Granulicella sibirica: one gene and its partner. The protein of the gene in region 1 binds, or shares a complex with, the protein of each later gene. Links are inferred from orthologs where the notes say so. Each region holds a gene or a part of one and is shown on either strand. Other genes may lie near its edges. The genes, in order: groL and metK.

Region 1 (14,962 bases):
CACTTCGATATGCGAAGTCTCGGGTGGCGGCTTGTACTTGCGGCCGCGGCTCTTGGGAGCGTCCTGAGCGAGCACGAACGGCATGAGCGAGAGTGCGAGGCCCGAGGCTGCGGCGAGCTTGATGGCCGAGCGTATGGTGCGGGAGGTCATGCTGCATTCTACGGCTTTTGTGTCTGGGATGTGAAGGTTGAGGGGGGCCGGAAAGGCTGCGCGTGATTGACTCACATTTCACAATCGACGGCTTGACAAGGTTCGCGACGGGGCCTATCGTTAGCAATCGAAGGGCTAGACTGCTAACGCGGTGAGTCCGGGCTGAAGGTTGAGGACTTGGTGATCTTACACCGGTCTGGGCCTTTTCGGCCGAGATTCGAGCGGGAACAACCTGCTTCCAGAACGTAAACCCCACACAGCTACAAGGAGACGCACGCAATGTCGAAATCATTCACTCCGCTGCACGACCGTATCCTGGTTCGTCGCATTGAAGAGGGCGAGAGCATCCGCGGCGGGATCATCATCCCGGACTCGGCCAAGGAAAAGCCACAGCAGGGCGAGGTCATCTCGGTCGGCAAGGGTAAGTCGAACGACGAAGGCAAAGTCTTCCCGCTCGATGTGAAGGCAGGCGACAGCATCCTGTTCGGCAAGTACTCGGGCACCGAGATCAAGCTCGACGGCGAAGAGCTTCTGATCATGCGCGAAGAAGAAGTCCTCGGAATCCTCTCCAAGTAGCACTTCGTGCCGTCTTGGACGCCTTCGGCGTGTGCCCTTGTGCAGCCCCGTAAGGTTTTGTTCTAACGAGAAGTTTTCAACGACATTTCTGGAGTTCTGTAATGGCAAAGCAAATTCTGCATGGAGAAGATTCACGTCAGGCGATCCTGCGTGGAGTCAACATTTTGGCCGATGCCGTCAAGGTGACGCTCGGACCCAAGGGACGTAACGTCGTCATCGAGAAGAAGTTCGGTTCGCCGACGATCACCAAGGACGGCGTCACCGTCGCCAAGGAGATCGAGCTCGCGAATGCACTCGAGAACATGGGCGCGCAGATGGTGCGCGAAGTGGCCTCGAAGACATCCGACATCGCCGGCGACGGCACCACGACCGCGACGGTTCTGGCCCAGGCCATCTACCGCGAGGGCGTGAAGACGGTTGCGGCCGGTGCGAACCCGATGGCGCTCAAGCGCGGCATCGACAAGGCTGTCACCGCCATCATCGGCAAGCGCGATGAGCATGGTGTCATCCAGGGCGGCGCGTTGAGCGAGTTCTCGAAGCCGGTTTCGGGCGACATGATTGCCCAGGTCGGAACGATCTCGGCGAACTCTGACTCGCAGATCGGCGTCATCATCGCCGAGGCGATGAAGAAGGTTGGCAAGGACGGCGTCATCACCGTCGAAGAGTCGCGCACGATGGAGACGCAGCTCGATGTGGTCGAGGGTATGCAGTTCGACCGCGGCTACCTTTCACCCTACTTCGTGACCGATGCGGAGCGGATGGAAGTTGCCGTTGAGAACCCCTACATCCTGATCTACGAGAAGAAGATCTCGTCGATGAAGGACCTTCTTCCCCTGCTCGAGCAGATCGCCCGCACCGCCAAGCCCCTCATCATCATTGCTGAGGATGTCGACGGCGAAGCGCTCGCAACCCTCGTGGTCAATAAGCTGCGCGGCACGCTGAACGTGGCTGCTGTCAAGGCTCCTGGCTTCGGCGATCGTCGCAAGGCGATGCTGCAGGACATTGCCATCCTGACCGGCGGCAAGGCCATCACGGAAGACCTCGGCATCAAGCTCGAGGGCGTCAAGATCGAGGATCTCGGCACGGCGAAGCGCGTCACGATCGACAAGGACAACACCACGATCGTCGATGGCGGCGGAGCGGATGACGATATCTCGGGCCGCGTGAAGGAGATCCGTGCGCAGGTCGAGAAGACCACCTCGGACTACGACCGCGAGAAGCTGCAGGAGCGCCTCGCCAAGCTGGTTGGCGGCGTTGCGGTGATCAAGGTCGGCGCAGCTACCGAGACCGAGATGAAGGAAAAGAAGGCCCGCGTGGAAGATGCGATGCATGCAACGCGCGCGGCAGTCGAGGAAGGCATCGTCCCGGGCGGCGGCGTCGCCCTGGTCCGTTGCACCCCGGTTGTCGATGCCCTCATCAAGACGCTCGAAGGCGATGAGAAGATCGGTGCCTCGATCATCCGTCGCGCGATCGAAGAGCCGCTTCGCATGATCGTCTCGAACGCTGGCGAAGAAGGCGCGGTTGTGATCGGCAAGATCCACGATTCCAAGGAAGCGAACTACGGCTACAACGCCGGAACGGGCGCTTACGAGGATCTGGTTGCTGCCGGTGTCATCGATCCGACGAAGGTGACGCGCACTGCTCTGCAGAACGCGGCTTCCATCGCCGGCCTGATGCTCACGACCGAAGCCATGATCTCCGAGATTCCGGAGAAGAAGGAAGCAGCAGGCGGCGGTCACCAGCACGGTGGCGGCGGCATGGACGGCATGTACTAAGACGCCGTCCGGCTGCTCTCAAGTCGGGTGGACTATGGAAAGGGGCTTCGGAGCGATCCGGAGCCCTTTTCTTGTTTGTAGAAGTACTGAGCGGTCGCGCCTACAAGATAACCTGCTCGAAGTGGAGCGGCATCGCTCTCTGCCAGATCCTTGGCTCTTGTTCCTCTCATGGCCCATCCTGATCAGCCGCCTTAGCGGAATCAAGGCTTCCAGTTCGGCCCGATCATCTCCCGCAAAGACGCTTCGCTCGCCCAGTCAGCCTTACCCGCAAAGCGCTTCACCCACGCCTCTCCTTCGCCGATCCTCACCCGGTCCGGCGTAAACTCTGGCGAGAGCGTATTCGCCATCAACGCATATCCAGCTCCGTCGTGCAGACGCAGCGCCTTCCAGCACCCGCCCGGTACCGCCACAACAGGCCGTTCGCCATGCGCCAGATCCATCCCCAGCGTCTTCTTCTCCACCCGCCCCTCCGGATGAAAGATGAAGTAGTCCACCGGTCCCCCCTCGATCAGGATGTGCGTATCGTCCGGTGCCAGCCAGTGCAGATAGTTGATAGGCCGCTCCGTCGTCAGCATGTAGTAGTTCTGGCTCTGCACCGCCAGCGATCGCCCATCCACCATCGCCGTCTGTGCTGACTTACCGATAATTCCCAGGTACCCCGACTCTTTCGGAAGTACCTCCAGCCGCAGCAGTCGAATCAACTCCTGCGCCCGCGCATCCAGCTTAGCCTTGGTTTCCGGCTGCTGCGTCCCCGCAGGAAGCACCGCCAGCAAAACCACCACACCCCAGAAAAAACGTCTCATACCAGCGAGCGTACCAAAGCAAGTGCCGCCACCATCGATCCCTTGCTCTTGCTTCTTTGGTTGTCATTCCCGAAGGGAATCTGCGTCTGTCGTTGCTCTTGCCGTTGCCTCTGGTTGTCATTCCCGAAGGGAATCTGCGTTTGCACTTTCACCTAGAACTTACAAACCCAACCCAACTAAGCCCAAATCCCTGCCTTTACACCCATCCCACCCACAAGAGGCATCTCCCCAAACGCCCCCAGAGCCTGCTCCCGCAGCTTCTCGTTCTTGCGCAGTAACTCACAAACCATCGTGCGAAGATAGCTTGCCTCATCTTCCAGTTGCGCGATCTGCCCAAGCAGAGCAGGCACGGTAGGAGCCATGTCACTGGCCGGTTGTTTTGCAGGAAGGGCCGTCATTGCGCAAGCAGCGTATTCGAGAACAAGCTCCATAGTGCCTCCTGGCAGAGCATCCGGCCCTGCAACATACTGTGATTCTGAGCCAGCGCCGCAAAGCCCGCTACGCTCATCCGGGGCAACATCCACCCCCTCTTTAGGACCGATTAAGACATCGGTTTCAAATCCCCGAACACCGTCGGGATCAGCTCCGCCACGGTCGGATGAATATGCACCGAACGCTGAATCAGGGAAGCAGGCTGTCTCGCGTACATCGCCGTTAGAATGCAGTGAATCGCCTCATCCCCGCCCGTGCCAAGGATGGAAGCGCCAAGAATCATCTTCGTCTCCGCATCCACCAGCACCTTCATAAAGCCCTTCGTCTCGCCCTTCTCGACGGCCCGCCCGACCTTCGTCATCGGACGCGTCCCCATCAACGCCGGCTTCCCACTCGCCCGCACCTCGGCCTCCGTCATGCCGATCTGCGCCAGCGGCGGATCGATATACAGCGCATGCACCTGGATCCGGTCGCTCACCCTTCGTGGGTCCGCATCCAGCAGGTTCGCCGCTACGATCTCGAAGTCGTTGTACGACGTATGGGTGAAAGCCCCGCGCCCGTTGCAATCGCCCATTGCCCATATCCCCGGAACGTTCGTCCGAAGCTGATCGTCCACGACGATGAACCCATGCTCATCCGTCGTAACCCCGGCATGCGCGAGCCCAAGGTCGTCGGTATTCGGCACCCGTCCGATGCCCAGCAGGACATGCGACCCCACCACCTCGGGATGCCCCGCCACACACTCCACGCCAACTACAACCTCATCGCCGCGCTTCGAAAGCGCGATGCAGCATGCGTCGAGCCTCACCTGGATCCCTTCAGCCTCGAGCACGTCCAGCACCGCAGCCGACACATCCTCATCCTCGTGCGGCACCAGCCGGTCCTTCCGCTCCACAACCGTCACCTCGGCCCCGAACCGACGGTACATCTGCGCGAACTCAAGCCCGATATAACTCCCGCCGACGACAACAAGGTGCTTCGGCAACTCATCCAGCTCAAGAATCGTGGAGCTCGTCAGAAACGGCACCGAATCCGTCCCCGGCATCTCTTTCGCCGGAGGCACAAACGGCCTCGCGCCGACGTTCACAAAGATGTGATCCGCTTCAAGGAACTCCTCGCCCACCCGAACCTCGTTCGCAGCCGTAAAGCTCGCTGTCCCCGTAAAGACGGTGCACCCTTCCATCTTCCGCAACCATCCTTCAACGCCATTCCGCGACTTTGCGACGATCTTATCCTTGCGCGCCTTCACCGCCGCCATATCCATCCGCACCGGCCCGCTCGACACCACGCCGAAGTCGCCCCCACGCCTTGCCAGGTGAGCCGCATGCGCACTCGCGACCAGCGCCTTCGTCGGCGTGCAGCCCACATTCACGCACGTCCCGCCAAACAGCTTCCGCTCGACCAGCGCCACCTTCCAGCCCGCCTGCGTCAAGCGACCGGCAAGCGGTGGTCCCGCCTGGCCGGCCCCAAGGATAATGGCGTCGAATCGTTGCTTCATCAGAACCTCGATACAGTAATCGCCGCAACGCCAACCGCAACGACGTCCTCGATCAGCGCCGCCGGAAGATCCTTACCGAACGTAGCCGCCAGCTTCCCGCGAACAGCAGACCCGCCAAGCGTGCCCAGAACCGCACCAACCGCACCAGCCAGCAATCCGATCACAAGCGACCCAGCCGCGGCGCCAATCGTCGCCCCGACCAGCCCGCCGCTCACCACCCTCGCGATAAACTGCGGGGGAACCTTGCGGCTCGGAGTCGCCGGAAGCTTGTCATTCATCAGCTCCCCGATTGCCAACACCGTCAGGATATACGCCGTGTAGTGATATCCCATGAATGCGAGCGGCGTCCCGCTCACCTGCAGCAACCCAAGCTTAGCCGCCCAGCTCACAGCCGCCGGAGCCGTCATCGCCCGAAGCCCCGCCACGATCCCAAGGATCAACGCAAACACAATCAACAACATAGAATTCTCCTGGACCAGCCGGGCTCAGGCCCCGCCGTCCTCTTCTCTCAAAAGCGCTTCCCGCGCCACCACCTGAAATCTCTGAGCGTTGCTCCGAGTCTACGGGACGCGCCACCCGCTCGTAAGACCACATCGATGGTGCCGTGGACCCCTCTTTCGGACCATTCGTTATGAGCAACTGGCCAGAAAACCTTGCAACCAGATAAACTCCGGCCCTTAGAGCCTTATGACTATTCGCTTCAAGCAAGTCCTCACGACCGCTCTCTTCACCGCCGTAACCCTCCACGCCGAATCCCCTCTTCGCTCTCCATGGGACACTCAGCCCATCAAGCTCACCGCCGCCCCGTACACCTGCCCCGCCATCCCGCCCATCGCCCCCGACCTCAGGACCGACGGCTTCTACCGTCTCGACGACCCCACGCATTCCATCGTCGACCCCATCCGCATGAAGGCCTACCAGGCCTCCGCCGACCCCATCAAGGCCGCCGGAGCCACTATCGTCTCCGCCGCCGACGCCTACCGCACCAGCGGCTCCCGAGCCGCCGCCCAATGCGTCATCGACCGCACCTTCACCCTCGCGCAAAACGCCTCCCTCACCGGCGCCATGTCCTCCAACCAGGCCTTCTACGTCCAGGGCTGGATCGCCGGAGCCATCGCCATCGCCTACCTCAAGGTCCGCGACACGCACCTCGAAACCCCCACCCAGAACACCGCCATCGGCCAATGGCTCCTTCAGCTAGCCCACGCAACCCAGGGCTACTACGACAAGCGCCAGGCCTCCGGAGACGGTATGAACAACCACGCCTACTGGGCCGGCATCGAGATCGCCGCCATCGGCGTCGTCGCCAACGACCGCCCCGCCTTCAACTGGGGCATCACCGCCTACAAGAAAGGCGTAGACCGCATCCAACCCGACGGCACCCTCCCCCTAGAGATGGCCCGCGCCACCCGTGCCCTCCACTACCACCTCTACGCCCTCGCACCGTTGGTCCTCATAGCCGAGTTCGGCGAAGCCAACGGCATCGACCTCTACGCCTACGACGGAGGCGCCATCCACCGCCTCGCCACAGTCTCCATCGACGGCCTCTCCGACCCATCCTTCTTCGAGAAGGCCACCGGCAAGCCCCAGGAGACCGAACCCCACCCCTCCGGCGACCAGATCGGCTGGGCCCCACCCTACGCCCGCCGCTTCCCCAACCCAGCCCTCACCCACTTCATCGCCACTGCTCCCAGCCTGAGCGTCCCCTACCTGGGAGGCCTGCCCCCAAACTAGCCCGTCATCTACCATCAACTCATGACACCCATGCAGATCGGCGTCGACAGCTTCGCCGCCTCCGTCCCCGACCCCGTCACCGGCGCCACCATCACCCCCGTCGAACGCATCCAGAACCTCCTAGCCGAGATCACCCTCGCCGACCAGTCCGGCCTCGACCACTTCGGCCTCGGCGAGCACCACCGCCAGGAGTACCTCGACTCCGCCCCCGCCGTCATCCTCGCCGCCGCGGCAGCCCTCACGAAAAACATCCGCCTCGCCAGCGCCGTAACCGTCCTCAGCGCCGCCGACCCCGTCCGCGTCTTCCAGGAGTTCGCCACCCTCGACCTCATCTCCCAGGGACGCGCCGAAATCGTCGTCGGCCGCGGCTCCTTCATAGAGTCCTTTCCCCTCTTCGGCCTAGCCCTCGAAGACTACGATTCCCTCTTCACGAGCAAGCTTGACCTCCTCCTCGAACTCCGCGACCACACCCACGTCACCTGGTCCGGCGAGCATCGCGCGCCCCTCACCGGACAGGGCGTCTACCCCCGCCCGCTCCAAAACCCCATTCCCATCTGGCTAGGCGTAGGCGGAACCCCGCAATCCTTCGCCCGCGCCGGAGCCCTCGGCCTCCCGCTCATGGTCGCCATCATCGGTGGCGAACCCCACCGCTTCCGGCCCCTCGTCGACCTCTACCGCGAAGCCGGAAAGCGAGCCGGCCACGCCCCTGAAACTCTGAAAGTCGGCGTCCACGCCCTCGGCTACACTGCCGCCACTGACGCTCAGGCCGCCGAAGACTTCTTCCCCGGCTACGCCGCCGCCTTTACCGCCATCGGCAAAGAGCGCGGCTGGCCCCCCGTCACCCGCCGCCAGTTCGACGCCCTTCTCGGCCCCACCGGAGCCCTCATGGTCGGCAGTCCCGAAACGGTCGCCAAAAAAGTCAAGGCCATGAGTGAGTCCCTCGGCGGCATCTCCCGTATCTCCTTCCAGATGAGCGTCTCCGCCCTTCCACACGCCAAACTCATGAACGCTATCGAGCTCATCGGCACCGCCGTCGCTCCCATCCTCCGAAAGTAACGCCTCCACAAATCGAACGATCCGCACCGGCCCCGCTTGCCCCTATAATCCAGCCATAAGGCCCGTTTCAAGCGAAGACAAGAACCTCGCTCCCCTGTCGCCCGCGTAAATCTTCGCGTCTTTCCCCCAGCTTCCGGACTCAAACAAAGAGCACGAACTGTACGAGGTCTGGTTACAAATTCCCAACCTCGCTCGACCAGGACCCCGGCCTCGGCCCCAAGCCCACGAGACGCCAGATCATGCCCGACTCCAACATCCAGTACGGCGACCCAACCGTCGACCCAAACCGCCTCCAGCCCGGCAGAAAGCCGCCCGCGCCAGAGCACGCCGCCGCCCGCAAAACCGTTCCCCAGACCATCCTCCTCGACGCCGACGACACCCTCTGGGAAAACAACATCTACTTCGAGCGCGCCATCGCCGCCTTCATCTCCTACCTCGACCACCGCGTCCACACCCCCGAAGAGGTCCGCGAGCACCTCAACGTCTGCGAGCGCGCCACCATCGCCGCCCACGGCTACGGCCTCAAGAGCTTCCGCAAGTCCCTCATCCACTGCTTCGAAGACCTCTCCCACTCCCCCGCCACCCCCGACAAGCACGCCCGCATCGTCAGCTTCACCGACTCCATCGCCGAACACGAAATCGAACTCCTCCCCGGCGTCGCCCCCACCCTCCACGACCTCGCCCGCCGCCACCGCCTCATCCTCGTCACCAAGGGCAACCTCGAAGAGCAGACCAACAAGCTCGAGCGCTCCGGCCTCGCCCCCCTCTTCTCCGCCGTCGAAGTCCTCGCCGAGAAGCACGACAGCGCCTACCGCGACGTCACCCGCCGCCACGCCTGCGAACAGGCCCTTACCTGGATGGTCGGCAACAGCCCCCGCTCTGACATCAACCCAGCCCTCGCCGCCGGCCTCAACGCCGTCTTCATCCCCCACGACTACACCTGGGTCCTCGAGCACGAAGTCGTCAACCAGCCCCCCACCGGCCAACACCTCCTCGAACTCCCCACTTTCGCCGACCTGACCGCCCACTTCTAACCCAGAAACCCAGTCCGGGTGCCCCGCCTTCGCGACAGGTCCTTGCTTTTCTGGTTGTCATTCCCGAAGGGAATCTGCGTCTGCCGCTGCCCGTTCTAAAGCACCCAGAAACAGAAAAGCGCCACCCAATCGGGCAGCGCCTCTCAAACCAAGAAACCAAAAGCCCTAAAGCGTGGACTCGATCTCGAATCCCCAGGCCTCGAGCAGCGCCTCCGGAATATACTTCGAGTTCTTGTTCCGCCTCGCCCACTCCCGCAAACGGGTCGACCGGATGTACTGGTCAGGCGTCAGCTTGTACTCTTTCACTACCTGTTCGAACGATGTAACGGTCGGCACCACCGGCCCAATCGGCTCCGGCTTACCCCAGTTCGGATTGCCACGACGCTTCGCCATGCTGATTTATCCCTCTTCCGCTTCCAGTTGGAGTCTGGTAAAGCTGCCACTCAAGACGCAAAGTCTCGTAAATATCCAAGGAACAGTATAGCTTACTCTAGCGTCTTCTCGTATCACTTCTTGAAGAGGCCCCCAACACCTGCAACGAATGCTGTCGCGAGCAGCCATCCTAATAAGATCTGGATCCACATAAACCTGCGAACGAACTTCGGGGAAGTGGCAAACCGGCTCGCGGCGCTATTCTTGGATACACCATTCGAGCCCGGAGTAAGCCCTACTTCAAAGCCAATCCGATTTCCGATATTTCGAAGCCCCGAAAACATCGCTGTCCTCGGAAAAACCTTGGGTAGATTCTCTGGCGCACGCAATTGCTCATCCACCGGAACGGGTGGGCAACCCGAAGGATTGGGCTGCCACTTATCGGCCATGCCAAGTTTGACTAGGGGCAGCGAGTTTTCAACGGACAGGACGAGACTTGAAAGACCAGGATAGTACCCGGGCAGAGCTTTCTTCTTGCAGAATGCGTCGTAGGCGACTTCATCAACCGGAGCAAGAGATCCCGCAAGATAACTCCTGCGGTAAATAATCCATCCCAGAGAGCCAAGCGAGAGCATATACCAGAAGGCGAGGATAGGACGGTAGCCATAACCGATCGGAGCTTTGAGCCAGACTTCAGGCTTGAGAAACCAGAACGGGTGGCCGCGTTTCGCTTGCAGCCTGGACAGTTCTTCCAGAATAAAATGCGCTCCCTCGTCGTCCCCAGCCGCAAGAAGCACCTTGGCAAGTTGGGAATAGGACTCATAGTTAAAATCGCTTTGCGGCTGCAACCGCAACCACCTCAAACGATCTTTAGAGTCTTCTGTGCCACCTACGATGGCGCCGTATTCGAACCGTTTCAGATAGAGGTGATCCGGGCGTGGCCAACTAATGTCCCCGTTATCGGAGAGTCCTGAGGCGGTCGCACCACTCAGATCAAGGGTCGCTGATTTTAGATCGGCCCCACCCATTTCGAGGATGCCGCCGATCCGCGCGTCTCGTAGTTCAATATATCCAATGGTCTGAAAACGGCCATACTTCTCGTGCGCAGCCAGTCGCACAGTACCGCCCACTGTGATTCGCTCGCACATCAAAGCTGAAAACATTGTTTCCTTGTCGGAAAGCGGGTTCTTAAAGCGGCCCCCATCGCAGATCAAGCTGCCGCCGATTTGAGCGTCCTGCAGACTGACCTCACCCTCCGCCGAGAAGCCATTCTGGAGCAATATAGAACCCTTGACATTTACGTTCTCAAGCTTCAGCGCTGAGTTCGACGCGGGCAGACTCTTAGATGGAGGGTAGGCAAAGGTGCCATTTGTGCAGTCGAAATCCCCCGCTATCTGGCTCCCAGTAAAGTTAATTGCTCCATCAGTTCTAAATTCGCCCTCTGACGTAGAACGAAGAAACACATTCCCACCAATGATTGCGCCGTAGGCATCCAGTCCCCTTCCGCTCGAATCATCAAACGAGCCATCTTTATAGCGATCTGAGTTTAGTAAATTTGCGCCGCCACAATCTAAGTCCCCGCCAATCCTGCATGTTGCTAAGTTGAGCGTCTCTCCGCGAGATCGAAAACCATTCAGACTCAACCCCAACTTTATATCGGCTCCGCCAGCCTGAAGACCGGGAGCTGAACTCCCCCCCAGATACAACTCCAGGGCCCTGACTTCATTCAACAAGGGCGTCTGATCGAAATAGCAGTTATCCAGGATAATCGGAAATTGGACAAGGATAGCTCTGAGATCCAGCTTGTCAAAGATTCGTGCTCCCGAAACAATCAGCCCACTCGGGACGCCCAAAGCGATCGCGTTCTTATCTGCGCACAACAGGAAAATCAGTTTGGAGCGAATCTTCCTATCATCTCCCCAATCCTGTCCCTCTTCGGTTGCGTGTTGATCCTCTTCGCCCGCCGGGGCAACCGTTATACTTGGATCTCTCAGTCCGACATAGTTCCTCAGTAAAAGCTTTTCGGCTTTGCTGAGAGCACCGATGCCGGACTTCGCCGTAAGGCTTAGGATCGATTGGAAAGATAGTTTACTGTTCATATAAGCTCCCACGATTTTTGCGGCCAGCGCACCATCAACTTCAAGATCCGCTCGACGCTTTGATTTAGAAGTCGAGATCAGGTGATAACATGCAGCAGTCAGTTTTGGAATGGAAAATTTAGCCATATTATTCAGATAAGTGGTGTTCACTGGATTGTTGCTTTTGACTGGCACATCTAAATCCACTACCCTCCTCCCCATGCTCCGCCCCCTCCTTCTAGCCGCCGCCATTCTCCTGCCGTCCGCCGCAGCCCAATCCCAATCCACCCCCACCCGGCCCGCCATCACCGGCATCGCCTTCGCCCGCTTCTACACCACCGACCCCGCCGCGTCCCAGCACTTCTACGGCGACACCCTCGGCCTCACCCAGACCAAACTCCCCGACAAGCTCGTCTACCCTGTCGACCACTCCCAGTGGATCGAACTCGTCCCCACCACCGCCCCGCCCAAGGCCAACAACCGCCTCGTCGCCGTCGCCTTCACCACCCGCGACGCAGCCGCCCTCGAGAAGTACCTCACCTTCCACAAAGTCGCCATTGAATCCCCTCTCAAGAACGGCGAATTCTCCGTCCGCGACCCCGAGGGCAACCTCGTCTACTTCGTCCAGTCCGGCTCCGATAAGCTCGTCGCCAAAGCTGCCCTCGCCACCAACGCCCCCAGCCACCGCATGATCCACGTCGGCTTCGAGGTCCAGGACGCCGCCAGGGAAGACACCTTCTGGCGCGACATCCTCGGCTTCACCCCCCTCTGGCACGGCGGCTTCAACGACACCGTCGTCAAGTGGAGCAGCGTCCAGGTCCCCGAAGGCTCCGACTGGCTCGAATACATGCTCGGCGACGGCGTCACCCCAACCCCGAGACAAGCCGGAACCAGCAACCACGTCTCCCTCGGCACCGAGCATATGAACACCGTTGTAGCCGCCCTCGCCGCCAACCACTGCGAAGGCCCCAACTGCACCGCCGCCAAAATGGGCCGCGACGGCAAAACCCAGCTCAACCTCTACGACCCCGACCAGACAAGGGTAGAGTTCATGGAATTCGTCCCCACCGAAAAGCCCTGCTGCTCCCCCATCACCGGTCGAACCCCCACCGCCGAAGAAAACAAATAACTCCACCGGTAGGCACGATGGGTGCCCCATCCTTTCCGACAGCCCTATCGTCGGATAGGGTGGGGTCTTGCCCTTGCCTTTCTGGTTGTCATTCCCGAAGGGAATCTGCGTTTGCCGTTGCGGGTGCCCCGTCCTTTCCGACAGTCTTATCGCCGGATAGGACGGGCTCTCTCCCATCCGCCCCGAACAAGGGTGCCCCATCTTCGCCGACAGCCTCACCGTCGGCTAAGGTGGGAACCCAACTGTCAAAATTCGGGGCCTTTGCCTCTCCGCCGAGCATTGAAGGGTCTACCACCTGCTGAAGTATCTGCAAAAATAAATCCACCAAAACACCCTCAAAAAACCCAGCAAATCCACCTGTCAAGCCCCCAACCCCGCAACCCCAACAAAACAAATCGCTTACCAATGTCCTTTTAGTTGCGGTCACCCCGATACAATTAAATCAGGAATAAAGAGGATCCAACAACGCAGAACTCCTTTATCTACTAATATTTAGCTCCTAAACCAAATGGAATGAGAAACTTACAGCCAAAACCATCCCGCAACTCTAACAAACGAAACCACTTACACCCCGCATATGGGGAGGGGGGGGGACCCCGGGAATGGGACGCAGCACCAAAGTTCACAAAGCCGCAGCATCCCACCGGAAGAAATCACGTCCAACCAGATGCATGGCACGATCGATCCTCACTCTCGCCGCCACACTTCTCGCCGCAACCCTCCACGCCCAGTCTCCCCAGCTCACCGCCTACTTCCCGCAATGGGGCCTCTACAACACGCCGCAGTACAACGTAAAAACCCTCCTCGCCTCCGGAGGAGCCGAAAAACTCGACCAACTCAACTACGCCCAGGGCTTCGTCACCGACGGAAAGTGTTCCATCGCCGATCCCAACGCCGACCTGAATTTCACCTTCTCCGCCGACCAGAGCGTCGACAACATCGCCGATCAGCCAACCCAGCCCCTCCGCGGTAACCTGAATCAGCTCATCAAGCTCAAGCGCAAATATCCAAAACTGAAGCTCATCATCTCCCTCGAAGGCAAAGGCTCTGACTTCGCCGCCGACGCCCAACCCGATAAGCGCGCAGCCTTCGTCTCCTCCTGCATCGACATCTTCCTCAAAGGCAATCTGGCTCCCGGAATCAAGGCACCCAATCTCTTCGACGGAATCGACGTCGACTGGGAATTCCCCCACGAGGAAGACGCAGCCAACTTCCAGGCTCTCCTCACCGAATTCCGCACCCAGATGAACGCCTTCCACCCAGGCTTGCGCCTCAACATAGCAGTCGGTCCAAGCCCAAGAATGTATCCAGGAACAAACTTCACCGCAATCTCCGGAATCGTAGACCAGATCGGACTCATGACCTACGACATGGCAGGTCCATGGAGCAAGACCACAGGGCTTCTAGCTCCACTTTCGCTCTCGCAGGATCAACATCACGGATCCGTCGCGAACACCATCAACGCCTACCAGCAGGCAGGAATCCCATCCCAGAAGCTCCTCATGGGAATTCCCTTCTACGGTTATGGCTGGCATCAGGTCCTCGAGGACAACAACGGTCTCTTCCAGGAAGGCGAAGGAATCCGCGGTGATCGCCCCTACAGCCACATCCTCACCCTGATCGAGCAGTCCACTGTCTACCGCGATCCAACCTCGCAAGCGCCTTGGCTCTTCGACGGAGACATCTTCTGGACCTACGAAGATCCCACCTCCATCCACGCCAAAGGAGCCTACGCAAGAGACCACCAGTTAGGCGGACTTATGATCTGGGAGTTAGGCGAAGACACTCCCTCCGCCGCTCTCCTTCACGCTTCCTGGGAATCCCTCAACCCTCAGACGTACGATCCTGACTCCACTCGCTAGTGAGTCATGGAACTAACGACAGTTCCCTGCTCCAGCAGACGAGCCCTCGCAAGCAACTCCGCGCCAGCTTCCCGAACCATCTCCTCCAGCTCAAGGAACGCCCTAGGCTCCATCCGCAAGGTAAACGCACCAAGATTTACGCTCACCACGCCGCATCCACACATCGACACGCTTCCCAGCCCTTCACGATCCGCCAGCACTCCCGCTTTATCCGCCACTAAACACCCCTCTTCGCGTAGTACTCCGCAACCTGTCGTGGATTGAACTCGAATGGAACATGCTCCGTACCTGGCTGCATCCGGATCACGCCATGATCGTTCACACCCTCCATGGCGAACTGCAGATAAGAAGGAAGCGGAAGCCTTGGAGCATTCCTCGCCGCTTCCGTCATCGCGCCACTCGCATATTCCGTCAGCCGGACGAACGTCCCGGATCGCAGCACCGCACTCCCGATCGTGACGAT
Region 2 (15,043 bases), on another replicon or contig:
GCAAAGCTCACCGTCCAGCCGATCCGCTGCACCCGCAGCGTAATATACGGCTCAATCAGGATCGGGTACGCCAGAAGCCCAAGCAGCGATCCCAGGTTCGAGAGCGCGAAAAGACCGTATCGGACCCCGCGGCCCTCCAGCCGCGCCATCCACACCTGGAGCAGCGGACTCGTCGAGGCGAGCAGCAAGAACGGAAGCCCAATGGTGAGCCCAAGGGTGCGGAAGATCGTCCAAACCGGATGCCCCGCATCCCCAACCGGCACATGGGAATGCAGCAGAGTCGGAAGTGTCAGCGCGAACACGACAAATACGAGGTAAGCCCACCGCTTTCCCAATCCCCCACGCGTGATCCAGTGCGCGTACAAATAACCGAGAAGAAGCATCATCTGAAAAAACACAAGGCACGTCACCCAGACCGCCGACGACCCTCCAAGCACAGGCAGCAACCCCTTGGCCGCCATCGGCTCCACCAGGAAGAGCAGGAATGCCCCCAGGAAGACCGTTACCCCGAACAGCCACCGCGATCCCGCCAACGTCTCCTCCTCAGCGCTCAAACCCGCCACCCGTTATACAAGGATTGACCTGGAATCTGGCCGATGATCGCCCAAGTTGCTGATTCTCAAGTAGAAACCTAAACCATCTGCAATGGCCGAAGTCCTACGCACAGCACTTTGTCATATCGCCGAAACCTCCGGGGCGATATGCTGGGAGCGAAAATCTACCGACGAGGGCATATGAACAACGTACTCGCGCAACTGAAGGATGGCATCCGGAAGTTCCGGACCGAGGTGTACCCCGAACAGGCTGACGCGTTCCAGCACGCCGCGTCCACGCCGCAAACTCCCCACGCCCTCGTCATCACCTGCGCCGACTCCCGCATCGACGCCGAGACCATTACCAGCTCCAGCACCGGTGACATCTTCATCACCCGCAACATCGGCAACCTCGTCCCGGCCTACGGCGAGATGCTCGGAGGCGTCAGCGCCGTGATCGAGTACGCCGTCAGCGCCCTGAAAGTAAAGCACATCGTCATCTGTGGCCACAGCGACTGCGGCGCCATGAAGGCTCTTCTCAAGCCCGAAAGCCTCGAAGCCCTTCCCACCGTCAAGACGTGGATGAACAACGCCGCCGCCGCCCTCTCGGTGGCCAAATCGCTCGAGTCCCCCGAGGAGAGCCCCGCCGACAAGCTCAAGCGGCTCACCGAGGAAAACGTCCTCCTCCAGATGCAGCATCTCCGCACCCATCCCTCGGTCGCCGGAGCCATGGCCCGCGAGGAACTCACCATCTCCGGCTGGGTCTACGATATCGGCACCGGCCAGATCCGCATCACCGAAGACGGCAGCCGCAACTTCGAGGTCGTCATCGTCGAGGCCGACCACGCATGATCGTTCCCCGCGGGCCAGACCTGCTCCGCATGCTGCAGTACGTCGGCAAGCCTTTGCTTCTTCTTGCGCTTTACGACGTTGCCATCGTCTTCGCCTTCAAGGTGCTGCATTGGCAGTGGATAGCGCTGCCCCATATTCCTCTGGCACTCTATGGCTCCGCGATTGGCCTGATCCTCGGCTTCCGTAACCAATCCTGCTACGCCCGCTGGTGGGAGGCCCGGACGCTCTGGGGTGCGGTGGTCAACAACGCTCGAAGCTGGGTTCGTCAGACCGTAACCCTTCGCGCCCCGGAGGATCACGAGACGCCCGAGCTGCACGAGATGCGGGTCAACCTCGTCTATCACCAGATCGCCTTCGTACATGCGCTTCGCGCGCATCTTCGCAAGCTCGAGCCATGGAGCGATCTCAAGCCGCTCCTCGTCGAGACAGAGCTTGCCACGCTGCAGGGACAGGCGAACGTGCCGCTCGCGCTGCAACTCAAGATGGGCTCGCTTCTCCAGGAGTGCAAGCACCGAGGCTGGCTCGATCCCCTGCAATGGGCCGCGATGGACACGACCCTCAATGACCTCGCCGACGCTCAGGGAGGCACTGAGCGCATCAAGAACACCCCCATGCCGAAACAGTACGACTACTTTCCGCGTCTTTTCGTCCACATCTACTGTTTCCTTCTGCCGCTTGCGATGGTGACCAACATGGGCTGGTTCACACCGCTCGGTTCCACGCTCGTCGGCTTCATCTTCCTCACGCTCGACAAGATCGGCCGCGACCTCGAAGATCCGTTCGACAACAAGATCTACGACGTCCCCCTCACCTCCATCACGCGCGGAATCGAGATCAACCTCCGCCAGATGCTCGGCGAAACCAACCTGCCTCAGCCGGTCACTCCGGATAAGGGCGTTCTCTGGTAGCAGTCCCGGCTAGTTAGCACCTGCCTCTTTGGTTGTCATTCCCGAAGGGAATCTGCGTCTGCCTTTACCCGTGCTACTTTCGCTACCGGAATCAGCCCAAGCGCCCGCAACTCCTTCTCCGGCACGGTCTCTCGAAGATAATCTTTCAGCCTCTGCCCACGCTTCAGCACGAACGTCTCTTCCAGCACCTCGATCGTGCTCATGCGGTCGAGGCGGAAGTTGCGGAATCCTTTCCGCATCTCGCACCATGCCGCCATCGTCCACACGCCGCCCCAGAAGGCAAGCGCGAGCGGTCGCACGCGCCGTTCGCTCAGGGCGCCATCGAGGCGTTCATAGCGGAAGCGGACCGGGTGCGACCGCATGCACGCCGCATGCAGATCATCGATCCGCAGACGCACTTCGCGCGACAAGGCAAAGCCCGGCGCATACATCTGCACCATGTCCATCTCGATCCGCATCTGAGCCGGAAGCGCCGCCTCGATCTTGCGCAGCGCCTCGCGCGCGCACGCGGCCATGGCCTCGCCGCCCCATGCGCTCGCCATCCGCGCGCCGAGTACAAGCGCGGTCGTCTCCTCGGCGGTGAACTGCATCGGGGGCATATCCATCTCGCGCCGCAGCGTATAGCCGACGCCTGCCTCCCCCTCGATCATCACGCCGCTCGCCTGCAGGTCGGCAACGTCGCGATAAAGCGTTCGCGTTGAGATCTCGAGCTTCTCCGCTAACTGCGCCCCGGTCAGCAGTCTCCCGGAGCGCAGCATCTGGACGATTCGAAACAGCCGGTCAGCGCGTCGCATGCTGACACTCTACTGCCAATTCCCTCACAGCCCATGCACCCCGACCATGTTTCCTTCGGTGTCCTTCATCACAAACATCTCGCCTGGAACACCGGGAACCGACATCTTCGGCACAACCACCGATCCGCCGGCCTTCTCGACCCGCGCTTCGGCCTCCCCAACCTCTCCGGCAAAGACCGGAAGCTTCAGGTAGACCATCGTGCCGCAAGGCGAAGGCTGCGAGTGTGGCCGCTTCACCAGCGCTCCGCCGACACCCTCGCCGACAAATGGGAACATGACGATCGGATCGCGGCCTCCCGCGAACTCCTGCATGTTGGTATGCAATACATCCTCATAGAACCGGCGCGCCCGATCCAGGTCTACGGTTGGAATCTCGAACCACGTCAACGCATCGTTATTCATCTTGGCTTCTCCCGCAAGCAGCGTTCCGCCACTCACAGGATTAGGCTACTGACACCCTGCTGACACCATCCTGTCAGCAGCTTCACAGATGCCCAAAAGTATTTCTACCGCGCCTCAGCTTCGAGCAGCCGCCGCTTCCGGTCTACACCCCAGCGATACCCAGTCAACGAACCGTCTTTGCCCACGACACGATGGCAGGGCACGGCCACCGCGATCGGGTTCGCTCCGCACGCCGCCGCAACTGCACGCGAGGCCGTCGGAGCACCAAGCGACATCGCCAACTCGCCATAGCTTCTGGTCTCACCTCGCGGAATCTGGCGCAGAGCCGTCCACACCCTTTGCTGGAATGCCGTCGACCGCACATGCAGCGGGAACGCAGCCGCTGCCGGATGCTCCGTCGTCTGGCTCGCCACGAAGCTGACGGCGTCGGCCAGCCACCCTTTATTCGGCTTAGCCGGCATAAGCTGCGCCTTCGAGAACTGCGCCCGCAGGTTGCGTTCCAGCTCGGCGTCATCCTTGCCGAAGGCGATCGAGCAGACACCAACGTCGGTCGTCGCCACCAGCATCCGTCCAAGCGGGCTTGGCGCAATCGCATAGCGGATCAGAAGGCCAGCGCCGCCCTCGCGCATCTCCCGCGGCTTCATCCCCAGCGTGTCCTTGCTGTTCTCATACAGGCGGCTCGATGACCCGAACCCCGCCTCGTATAAGGCGTCCGTAATTTTTACCGGGCCAGCCGCCTTCGCGGCAGCCCGCCGCGCCCGTAGGCCGACCGACACACCAGGGGTGGCGCTGCCCTCAACCTGGAAGCTCTCGTCCACCTCGGCTTTCGGCTTGCGCACCTTCTCCTTGAACTTCTCCACCCGCTGCGCCTTGGCGAACTCGCCCGGTGTCACGCCGAGCACACGCTTGAAGCCCCGCAGGATCGTCAGCCGCCCAACTCCCGTCGCCTTGGCTACATCGGCCAGCTTCGTCCGCTCACCCGCATGGTCCTTCAGGTAGTCGGTCACCGCCGCGATGGCTCCGGCCTGCGGATCCGCCTTGGCTTCCACGCGGTCCGGCTCGCATCGCATGCAGGCCCGATATCCCGCTGCCTCAGCCGCAGCGGGGTTCGGGAAGAAGGTCACGTTCTTCCGATTCGGTCTGCGGCTCGCGCAACTGGGCTTGCAGTAGACCTTCGTCGATTTCACCGCGTAGACGAACACACCGTCCGCCCGCGCATCGCGCTCGAGCACCTGCTGCCACTGCTTCCCCGGAAATACGCTCGGTACATCTGTTACCAATCCTGTCGCCTGATTCTCCATGTCCGTCCCTCTTTCAGTATCCTCCCACCGGCTGCTCCGGCGCACACTCCGCTCTGTTCAGCCAAACTTGCGTACACACGCAACAAGGGCCCGGCGTTCCGGGCCCTCGTTCAATCCTTGCCTCGTCCCTGAAGCTAAAGCTTGCCCGGCACCGGAAGTGCCTTGCCGTCCTGATCGATCTCATTCGCTTCCACGTAGAAGTTCATGAGGTCGGCGCGTCCAAATGCTGTTGTAATGGCCACATCGGCGGCATCGCGACCCGTCGCCATCAGCACCCGGCCATAGCGTGGATCGTTATGCCGTGCATCCATCGTCCACCAGCGGCCATCGAGCCATACCTGGTACCACGCGCTGAAATCGCCCGGCCCACTATAAGGAATACGAATGTCCCCAAGATAGCCGGTTACGTAGCGCGCCGGAATGTTCTGGCAGCGGGAGAGCGTCACGGCGAGATGTTGGAAGTCGCGGCAGACGCCGATCCGCTCGGTAAAGACATCCATCGCGGTCTTTGTTGGGCGCGCGGCCTTGTAGTCGAACTGCACCTTATTGTGGACCCAATCGCGAATCGCCGTCGCCCGCGTCCATCCCGGGGAGTATCCGCCGAAGAGATCCTGCGCGATCGGCGAGAAGCGGTCTACCTCGCAGTACCGGCTCGGCAGAAGGAACTGCAGCACCTCGGCCGGAAGCTCGTCGATGGGAGCCTGCTGCGCGTCAGCAGCGATCTCGTCGGTGGTGTCCGGCCGCTCCACAATGGCCTCGGAGCTAAGCTTCAGGCGCCCTGGAGGGGCGACAAATCGTGTGCAGCGGTTGCCGAAGCTGTCGTTGTATTCGCGGAACGGGACGGTAGCGCCATCGACCTCTACGCGCAATTCGTTTCCACTCCGCACGGAGCCATCGATCGAGGGGTCGAGGTGCAGAAGCGCAATCATGGGCGTCGCGAACGCCGAATAAAACTGGATATCAAACTCCGTGCGAATCAGCATAGAGAGGGGGTCCTCAAAAAGATAAAATGTTATGGAAGAGGAAGAAATCGGTGGGTTTCTAGCTTCTCATCAACTATATAGACTCAGCGCGAGGCATCCCGGTTGTAAACAACCACGGATTAGTCCCCTGGACGCGCCCTACCGGATAAGTCGGGCCTGCGGATCGGTACAAAAAAGAAGCGGGCGAGCCCCGAAGGACCCACCCGCTCCCGGTGACGAACTCCTACTTGGCTGCTACTTCAACCTTGACGCCAGCCTGCTCCGCGAGGGCCGCGGCCTTGTCGGTCGCCTCCCAGGTGAAGTTATCGCCCTTGCGTCCGAAGTGACCGTAAGCCGCGGTCTTCTTGAAGATCGGGCGGCGCAGGTTGAGGCTCTCGATGATGCCTTTGGGCGTCAGCAGGAAGTTCTTGCGAACCAGCGCCTCGAGCGAGGTCTCATCGACCTTGCCCGTGCCGAACGTGTCGACCAGCACGCTCACCGGCTCAGCCACGCCGATCGCGTAGGCAAGCTGCACCTCGACGCGATCTGCAAGTCCAGCAGCAACGATGTTCTTGGCAACGTACCGCGCCATGTAAGCCGCGGAACGGTCGACCTTGGTCGAATCCTTGCCCGAGAACGCTCCGCCACCGTGGCGGCCCATGCCGCCATAGGTGTCGACGATGATCTTGCGTCCGGTCAGGCCGGTGTCGCCCATCGGTCCGCCGATGACGAAACGGCCGGTTGGGTTGATGTGGTACTTGGTGTCCGCATCGAGAAGCTCGGCGGGAATGACAGCCTGGATGACGTGCTCGAGGATCTCGGCGCGAAGCTGGTCGTTGCCGACCTCTTCCGCGTGCTGCGTCGAGATGACGACCGCGTCCACGCGAACAGGCTTGTGGTTTGAGTCGTACTCAACCGTCACCTGGCTCTTGCCGTCGGGACGGAGGTACGCCATCTTGCCCGACTTGCGGACTTCGCTCAGTTTCTCCGCCAGGCGGTGCGCAAGCGAGATTGGCGTCGGCATCAGTTCCGGGGTCTCGTTCGTAGCGTAGCCGAACATCATGCCCTGGTCGCCGGCTCCGCCGGTGTCCACGCCTTGCGCGATGTCGGGGGACTGCTTGTTGATCGTCGAGATGACAGCGCAGGTATTCGAATCGAAGCCGTGCGTCGCATCGTTGTAGCCGATCTCGGAGACCGTCGAACGAACCAGAGTCTGGAAGTCCACATACGCCTTGGTGGTGATCTCACCGGCGATGACGACGAGACCGGTGCAGGTCAGCGTCTCGCAGGCTACGCGGCTGTAGGGGTCCTGCTCGAGGCAGGCATCCAGGATGGCATCGGAGATCTGATCCGCGATCTTATCGGGATGCCCTTCGGTCACTGATTCACTTGTAAAAAGAAAACGGTCGCGTTTCGCCAACGAACTACCTCCAAAAACTTCTGTGCCGTGTGTTCAACCCTCCTATTTTACCCATTACAGGACAAGTGCAGCAAAACAGGGGGCAATGAGCTGCAGGGAACCCGCAGTGAGTGGCGTCATCTGGCATCGGCTGGAGTGCTATCCGGCGCGGAGACGATCTGGGCATTTTGCCGTAACTCCATCTGCCGATGCTGCACCAGATGCCACGCTAACCACACAATGGCCCACAACATAACCATCAAAATCGCCACGCCAACCCACCGCAAACCCATGCCGGGCTGCTCCGTTGACCGGCTTTTCTTCACATTTTCCGCGAACTGAACCCAATCCCGATCTCCGTCGCCGCCCAGGCCCACCTCCCGGCAGCTTTGCTCAAACCGTTCAATCCAAACGGCTTCTTCCATCCCAAGAGCACTGAGGTAGCTGCGCAGGATGCCTTTCCGAAACACGCCCCCAGGAAGCTGCGCGTACTCGCCCGCCTCGAGCGCCCGTACATTCTGCGGCGAAACCTTGGTCGCGGCGCAGATATCCTCCACCGCCACCCCCCGCACCTCCCGCTCGTGCCGCAACTCTTCGCCGAATCGTGTCATGTCGCTTCGTCTCGTGTGTCTGGCCGCTCAACACATTGTTATCCATGCAACCAAGTCGCCAATGCCTGCCTGTCATTTTATTCGAGCGCGCACCTAGCTGGAGAACCCTCGCCGGATCCCCCACAAACCCTCTGCTAGACTTTCCTCAAGTCCGTGCGGATCCCCTACCCAGTGCGAATTCCCGTCTGGCATGCCACTGTTTTCGCGGTGGGCCTGGCAGTCGTGCAACTCGCCCTCGGGACGAATGCCCTCTTCAGCGGACTTTGCATTGTCTTCATCGTGACGGCGACGTACGCGTTCAACATGGCCGGAGGTCTCGCCCGCCCATCCGGATCCTACGTCTTCTTCTTCGCGTTGCTTGCCGTGATTCTTGGTCTGGTCGCCAAGTGTCTTCTTTTGGAAGCCGCCGATTCGAACCTTCGCGTTCCGATGATTACGATGGAGGCGTATACCGGCGGCATCCTCGCCATGCTTGCCGCCGTGTACATGAGCCAGCGATTTATCCGGAGAGTAGGCTTCCTCCAAAATCTTGCGACCGTCGACAATATGAAGATGGCGGCGATTGGCTGCCTTGTCGCGGGCATCGGTGTCCCGCTACTCGGTGGTGTTCTCTACACCGAAGGCGGAAACGTCTTCACCCCCCTCTTCTCCGCCTACAACCAGATCAACCACTTTTTGCCCATGGCCATCATTCTTGGCGTTACGGCGGAGATCTATCTCAGCAACGGGACGCGCAGTGTCAACGCCCCGGTTCTGATTGCAGGCGGCTGGATGCTCTTCCAGGGAGGGGTACTCAGTTTCTCCAAGGAAGCCCTTTTCCTGCCACCCGTGTGCTGGCTTGCGACGGGGGCCTCGTTGCGTTACCGCTTCAGCCGGGGGCAGCTTTTCGGTGGCCTCCTAATCCTCTTCCTCTTCGGCCGCTACATGATCCCTTTCTGCCAGTACGGTCGATCCTTCCGCAGCGACTCCAACACCTTTTCGCAGAATGTCGACGTCTCCATCAGCCTCCTCTTCCGTCTCGAAGAGGTTCGAACGCTCTACGCGCAAAACCTCGCCATCATCGATCGCGGGAGTCAGCACGGATACTTCAACACCGATCAGGGCCTGTTCGACCGCCTTCAGATGTTTGGCATCGACGACGCGCTGAATGCCGTCACGGAAGAAGAAGGGGAGTACGGACTCACGCCGATACTCAGCTACTTTCTGAACGCCGTCCCGCACGTCTTCTGGCCAGACAAGCCGACCATCAACATGGCCAATGTCTTCGGTCATGCGGTCGGTCTACCGGAGTCCGATACCACCACAAGTATTTCGTTCAGCCCCGTCGCCGAGGCCTACCACGACGCGAAGTGGGCGGGTGTCTTCATCGTTGCGCCCATCATTTGGTTCCTGCTCTTCATCATCATGGATTCGCTATGCGGGGATACGCGCAAGTCCCCCTGGGGAATCCTCGCCTTGTCTCTCTTCGCGCACGACGCACCCGAAGGCATGCTTGGTGGCCCCGTGTACCTCATGAGCATGGGCGTGATCATTATCTCGACCATCGCCATCTTTTCGGCTTATCTTCTTCCTCTTCTCGCCACCATGACGACGGGAGCCAAGAGCAGGAAGGCCAAGCGGGTCCTTGCTGTCCTCCCGGCCGCCCGCCAGCGAGGTGGCCTCGTCTCCAAGCCCCCTGCTGCCGACTCCAGCCTCTAAGCTCTCGCCCATCGCCGGTCTCCTCCCATACACTGGAAGGTATTGTGAACAAACTTGTCGTCGGCAATCTCGTCCACCGTCCTCTGCGCTCCATCATCAGCGCCTTCGCCGTCGGAATCGAGGTCATCATGATCCTTTCCATCGCGGCCGTCATGTTCGGCATGCTGAACGGATCGAAGACGCGCCAGACCGGCATCGGCGGCGACATGATCGCGCATCCCGGAGCCTCCTCGAACCTCATCGGTCAGACCAGCGCCTCTGCCTCGGTCAAGGTCGCCGACATTCTCAACAAACTTCCTCACGTCGAGGTCGCCGCTCCCGTCTACCTGAAGCTGGTCGCCGGCTCCTCGCTCGAGAATATTTACGGCATCGACTTCGAGAGCTTCAACGCGCTCAAGCCCTTCGTCTTCCTCGAGGGCGGCCCATTCAAGAATCCCGACGACATCATCATCGACGAATTCATCGAGGCCAAGGGCTTTCACCTCGGCGACCCCATCCAGGTGCTGAACCATACTTTCCACGTCTGCGGCATCGTCGAACACGGTAAGGGTGGGCGTAAATTCATTCCCATCGCCACCATGGGTGAAATCGACACCAACCCCGGTAAGGCCAGCTATTTCTACCTGAAAACCGAAGACCAGCCCAAGTTCCAGGAAGCCGTCCGCAAGGAGATTCTCGCGACGGACGGGATGCAGTCCTACGATGTTCAGACCCTCGCCGAACTGCTCGATTCGCTCACCCCGGAGCGGATGCCTGGCTTCAACATCGCTCTGCGCGTTGTCATCGGAATCGCTAGCGTTATCGGCTTCCTCGTAATTTTTCAGTCGATGTATACCGCGGTTATGGAGCGTACTCGCGAGATTGGCATCTTGAAGTCCATGGGCGCGTCCAGCGGGTATATCGTCTCGGGCATCCTGCGCGAGACCGGACTCCTCGCCGCTGTCGGCATCGTACTGGGTGTGCTGGCGACCTACCTCATGCGGACGATTTTCCGCTACCGTATCCCGACGCTCGACTTCTCCATCACTCCGGGCTGGGTGCTGACAGCGATACTGATTGCTTTCACGGGCGCGCTCTTCGGAGCGCTTTACCCGGCGTTGAAGGCAGCCCGCAAGGACCCGATCGACGCCCTCTCCTACGAATAGCCCGCGGCCGCATGCATCCTGGTCCACGGATGAACGCGGGGAACGCCGTGTCTCCACCGATCGTATGCATCTGTGATACATAGAGGGTTTACCACGCCCTGACGCCGCACCCACTTGGCCGATACCCACTCCATCCCGGAGCGCCGCTCGCGTACCTTCCGCCTCATCGAGGCCGCGATCCTCTTTGCCGCGGCTGTCCTCTTCAGCCTGCACTTCCTCAATCTTGAAGCGGACTTCCCAAACCACTCCCCCTGGATGGACTGGTCAAAATACACGGACGAAGGCTGGTATGGCGACGCCGCCATCCGTCATTTTCAGTTGGGCCACTGGAACGTTCCCGGCGACTTCAATGCTGCCGCCGCGCTTCCGGTCTGGCCAGTTGTCGAAGGCTTGCTGTTTCGCTTCACAGGCGTCTCGCTCATAGCAGCCCGGGCCCTGACCGTAAGCGTCTTCGGCCTGATCCTAACCGCCTCCTACCTCCTTCTTCGGCGATGGAAGAGCTTCTCCGGCAGCGGGCCGGGGTCGACTATGATGACACGTCGCTCGCTCGCCCCCGCTCTCGCGGTTCTTCTGCTTGTCGCAAGCCCGTTCTGTTTCGTTTTCACGCGGCTCGCGATCCTTGAGCCGTTTCTCATCCTGCTTACGCTTCTTGCTCTGCACGCGGCCTCGTCCGCCCCTGCGCCCGGGATGAGAGGAAAGATCAATACCATCGTCCTTGGTCTTCTTCTTCCAGCGATGGTTCTCACCAAAACGACTGCGGTCTTTCTCTTTCCGGCTGTAGCCTGGCTTCTATGGGCGTCATCGCACTACCGGCTCTGGCCTTTTTTGCGTTCTGGGCTTTCCGCCCTCGCGGTGACCGCCGCCGCGTGGTCGAGCTACTTCCTCCTGGTCGTCCGCCCGCATTACCTGGAGGACTATCGATATCTCTTCAGCGCGAACGCCTACACCCGCATTACCGCCGATACCGCCATCTCCGTTCTCCATGACACCGTTATGGATGGTCTCTGGATCGGAGAGCTCCTGTACCCGCTGGCGATTCTCTGCCTCGTCGTCGCGCTCGTCCGCTTTCGCTGGTTCCGGGAGCGCCCCCTGGTTCCCACTCTTCTTCTTTGGGCCGTTGGATACGCGGCCTTTCTCGCTTATCACAACAACCTGCAGCCGCGGTATTACCTCGTCGTCGCGATCCCGCTCACCCTGTTCGTCGTTCTGGTTCTCGAACCCGCCATTCACCTTCTCAATCCGGCCTACAAGCCTACGCACTCCACTCCCGCGCGCCCGCTTCTTGCCCTTGGCGCGATGCTTGTCTTCACCGCTGTGGTCGTGACGGACAGCATCCAAACCCTCGATTTCATCCGCAACCCCGAGTACACCCTTGTCGACGCCGCGGCCGGCGTGGCGGCGGTCGTTCGCGCCGACCCGTCGCACAGCCCACTTCTTCTCTCCATCAGCGGCTCCGACATCTCCCTCATGACGGGCATCCACAGCATCTGCGACGACTTCGGGACGCTCGAACTTGCCGATAGGGTCAACCAGTATCGTCCCGGCTGGTACGCCGCTTGGAACCAGATCGACGACGACAAGATGGATGCTCTCTCTCCGCTCTATCACCCCGTGCGCGTCGCGGCTTTTCCGGCCATGGATGATCCCGAGCGCAACCTGCTCATCCTTTATCGCCTGGACGACAAGACCTCCGAGCCCGAACCCCGCCGGCGCCGCAAGCCCATCCCGCGTTCGCTCCAGACGAAGATCGGTCAGCAGCCGAGCGTCAACCAGCTTGAACATTGAGCGCTACTGCTGCGTCGTCACGAGTTTGAACTCTTCCGTCAAATCAAGCGCCAGCGGCACTGGAGTCCCCTTCAACTGTGCCGGCTCGAACTTCGTCTTTCCCAGCGCCTCAACAGCTTTCGCATCCAGACCGTATCCCAGAGGCCTCTGCACCGTCAGGTGCTGAGCCAGGCCCTTTGCGTCCACCACGACCCGGACCACGACGGTGCCCTGGACGTGGTCATGCGCCGCCTCGGGCGTGAACTCCGGCGGAGTACCACTCGCGATCTTTACCATCTGCTCAGGACTCATAGGTGCCGCGCTGCCAACGCCGTAGATCGTCTGCCCGGCAAGCGTGTCGCCTTGCCATGGAAGCTTCGGGTCGAAGTAATGCCTCCAGAAATCGGGCATCGAGCGCTGCATCGCCGGATCGATTCCCACAGAGAAGATGGCGGCGAGCGTGCGGTCGAAGTAGCCCTGTGAGATCACGTTCGTGCCATCGGTCGGAGGTGTCGCAACCAGTATTTTCATCGCCGCGTCCTTCTGCGAATGCCGCTCGAAGAGGCGATTGTCTGGGTTATATCGAATCGCGACCCGAACCCCATCCAACTCGATCTCCTTCGGTCCTTTCCGCATCGCACTCTGGATGTCGATCCCCGCAAGCGTCCAGTCACTGGCCTTCGGCGTTCCCTGAATGACTCCTGCCGCATCGTACGTCAGCTCGTTCGCTGTATAGAACCCCCGCACGAATAGCGCACGGCCAATCCACGTCTGAGCGGTGGCGAGAGCGCTGTCCGGCCCGGACACGGATGCGATCTTCGGGGGAGGCAGAGGCTTCTGTCCCAAAGCCACACCCAGACCAGACAGCCCACACGTCCCCAGAAACAAAGTCCCGGCCCATCGCATCGTCCCTCGCATCGCAATCCCTCTTTTGTGCCGATTGTAAGCGCAGATCAGCCGCTCGGAGTCTTGCACTACTCCCGCGACGCTTTGAGGAACGATCGGATTGCTTCGTTACATGCTTCCGGTGCATCCTGCTGGACCCAGTGCGACACACCGGGTAGAAATTTCAGGGTGAGCTGACTCACGAACTCCTCTGTCCCCTCGGTCGTGTACTTCGCCAGGAAGTCGTCTTCCTCGCCCCAGAGCAGAAGAGTCGGCACATCGATCCTGGGGAAACCGAGCTTCGCCTGCCTCCTCAATCCGCCGCCACGCAGGAATGCCCGGTACCAGTCGATCATGGCCTTCAGCGCTCCAGGCTGAGCTGCGTTTGCCCGTGTCGCTTCGACGAGGTCACGCGGAAATCGTTCCGGTGCCCTCGAGCTCCTTACCATCGAGTCGCCGACCAACTTTGCCCCATCTCTCGCCATGGCCCACTCTGGAAGTCTGGGAATCTGAAAGGCCGCGGCATACCAGGAACGGAGCATCTGACTTGGGCGGCGAGCGCTTCGCGCGAAGCAGATCGGGTGCGGCACATTGATGATCACCATCTTTTCGAGCGGGCGTAGGCGCCTCGTCACAAAGCACCAGGCAACGATGCCTCCCCAGTCGTGTGCGAGGAGAACCACCTTGCGCGCACCCGAAGCGTCAATCAGAGCGGCAACATCGGCCATGAGGTTTTCGATGGAGTAGTCCTCCATTCGCGGGGGCCGGCTGCTTCGTCCATACCCGCGCTGGTTCGGAGCCCAGACCCGGAAGCCCATCCCGGCCAGCATATGCATCTGGTCCCGCCAGCTAAGAGCGACCTCAGGGAACCCATGGAGGCAAAGCGCGAGCGTTTCACCCTCGCCGCACATCAGCACCTCGAACTATAGGCCGTTCGCCTCTATAAACTCCGCCCTCATTCCATCCTCGGCCATCTGGGCATGATCCTCTAAGAAATTCACCGCAGCAGCATCGGGCTGTCTAAGTAGATGACTTTCCGAGCGCAACCGGTGTTAAGCCTATCTTCTGTGGAATGAAGACTTTAGAAACGAAGTCCAACGCTAAGTCATTTGGTTTGAAGACTTTGAGACTTTATGGGGAGGGTGGGGGTACCTTGCTGTCGCAAACTCCATTGACTCGATGCACAACCTCGTCTATCCTGAAACCTCGCGCAGTCTCGCGTCTGCACGTCTGGGTCATTCCGGCGTAGCACCGAAAGAGACGTCTTGTGGATCCACGTGGGGCGGCCAAAAGCCCAGCCCCTGAAGCACCCACTCCTCAAGCCCCATCCAGGCTTTGTGCGGACCCGAAGCAGACCAGGCCTTCAGGCGTGTTGGAAATCTTTCCGACCTCTCATGGCTTGGCATGCGTCAAAAGTTGCTTGTCAACGCACCAGAAGCATAAATCGCTCGACCTCTATTCTTCCGAACCACGCTGACCAGGGAAGACAGCAGAACCAGGGAGTACACCGAAGTGAATAACACCACCACGATCCCGAGCGGCAAGAACATCCAGCGCAAGTGGTTCGTCATCGACGCCACGGGCAAGACCCTCGGCCGTCTCGCGACTACCGCCGCCTCCGTGCTCGCCGGCAAGACCAATCCTCTCTATACCCCCTATATCGACATGGGCGATCACATCGTCGTGATCAACTGCGAGAAGATTGTCCTCACCGGTCTGAAGAGCAGCCAGAAGCTCTATCGCCGTTACACCGGCTTCCCCGGCGGCCTCCGCGAAGAGTCCTTTGTCA

Evidence for each region.
Region 2: the proteins of groL (region 1) and metK are in contact, whole or in part, in a cryo-EM structure (PDB 8P4O), measured with the Escherichia coli proteins. The link is inferred for Granulicella sibirica from one-to-one orthologs.

What each region holds. Positions count from the first base shown.
Region 1 is NZ_RDSM01000002.1:975,356-990,317, forward strand. The notes cover bases 248-3,164. They hold groL (chaperonin GroEL), read left to right. Parts: upstream 248-827; coding sequence 828-2,501; downstream 2,502-3,164. Other genes in these bases: GRAN_RS14970 (co-chaperone GroES), read left to right, coding at 430-726; GRAN_RS14980 (cupin domain-containing protein), read right to left, coding at 2,702-3,164. In the rest of the region: GRAN_RS14965 (hypothetical protein), read right to left, coding at 1-150; more of GRAN_RS14980, read right to left, coding at 3,165-3,304; GRAN_RS14985 (hypothetical protein), read right to left, coding at 3,481-3,735; GRAN_RS14990 (FAD-containing oxidoreductase), read right to left, coding at 3,846-5,234; GRAN_RS14995 (DUF4126 family protein), read right to left, coding at 5,234-5,695; GRAN_RS15000 (alginate lyase family protein), read left to right, coding at 5,922-6,968; GRAN_RS15005 (LLM class flavin-dependent oxidoreductase), read left to right, coding at 6,990-8,024; GRAN_RS15010 (HAD family hydrolase), read left to right, coding at 8,264-9,058; GRAN_RS15015 (hypothetical protein), read right to left, coding at 9,224-9,451; GRAN_RS15020 (hypothetical protein), read right to left, coding at 9,565-11,715; GRAN_RS15025 (VOC family protein), read left to right, coding at 11,693-12,637; GRAN_RS15030 (glycoside hydrolase family 18 protein), read left to right, coding at 13,309-14,499; GRAN_RS15035 (hypothetical protein), read right to left, coding at 14,496-14,717; rpsD (30S ribosomal protein S4), read right to left, coding at 14,717-14,962.
Region 2 is NZ_RDSM01000003.1:556,978-572,020, forward strand. What follows is about bases 5,085-8,082. They hold metK (methionine adenosyltransferase), read right to left. Parts: upstream 7,173-8,082; coding sequence 5,997-7,172; downstream 5,085-5,996. Other genes in these bases: GRAN_RS18880 (transglutaminase-like domain-containing protein), read right to left, coding at 5,085-5,773; GRAN_RS18890 (helix-turn-helix domain-containing protein), read right to left, coding at 7,289-7,762; GRAN_RS18895 (hypothetical protein), read left to right, coding at 7,934-8,082. Outside these bases: GRAN_RS18850 (spermidine synthase), read right to left, coding at 1-533; GRAN_RS18855 (carbonic anhydrase), read left to right, coding at 735-1,385; GRAN_RS18860 (bestrophin family protein), read left to right, coding at 1,382-2,293; GRAN_RS18865 (helix-turn-helix transcriptional regulator), read right to left, coding at 2,329-3,087; GRAN_RS18870 (VOC family protein), read right to left, coding at 3,112-3,489; GRAN_RS18875 (bifunctional transcriptional activator/DNA repair enzyme AdaA), read right to left, coding at 3,594-4,790; more of GRAN_RS18880, read right to left, coding at 4,925-5,084; more of GRAN_RS18895, read left to right, coding at 8,083-9,460; GRAN_RS18900 (ABC transporter permease), read left to right, coding at 9,505-10,605; GRAN_RS18905 (hypothetical protein), read left to right, coding at 10,720-12,390; GRAN_RS18910 (TonB family protein), read right to left, coding at 12,394-13,287; GRAN_RS18915 (alpha/beta fold hydrolase), read right to left, coding at 13,344-14,165; rplM (50S ribosomal protein L13), read left to right, coding at 14,767-15,043. UniProt on the Escherichia coli protein: Catalyzes the formation of S-adenosylmethionine (AdoMet) from methionine and ATP.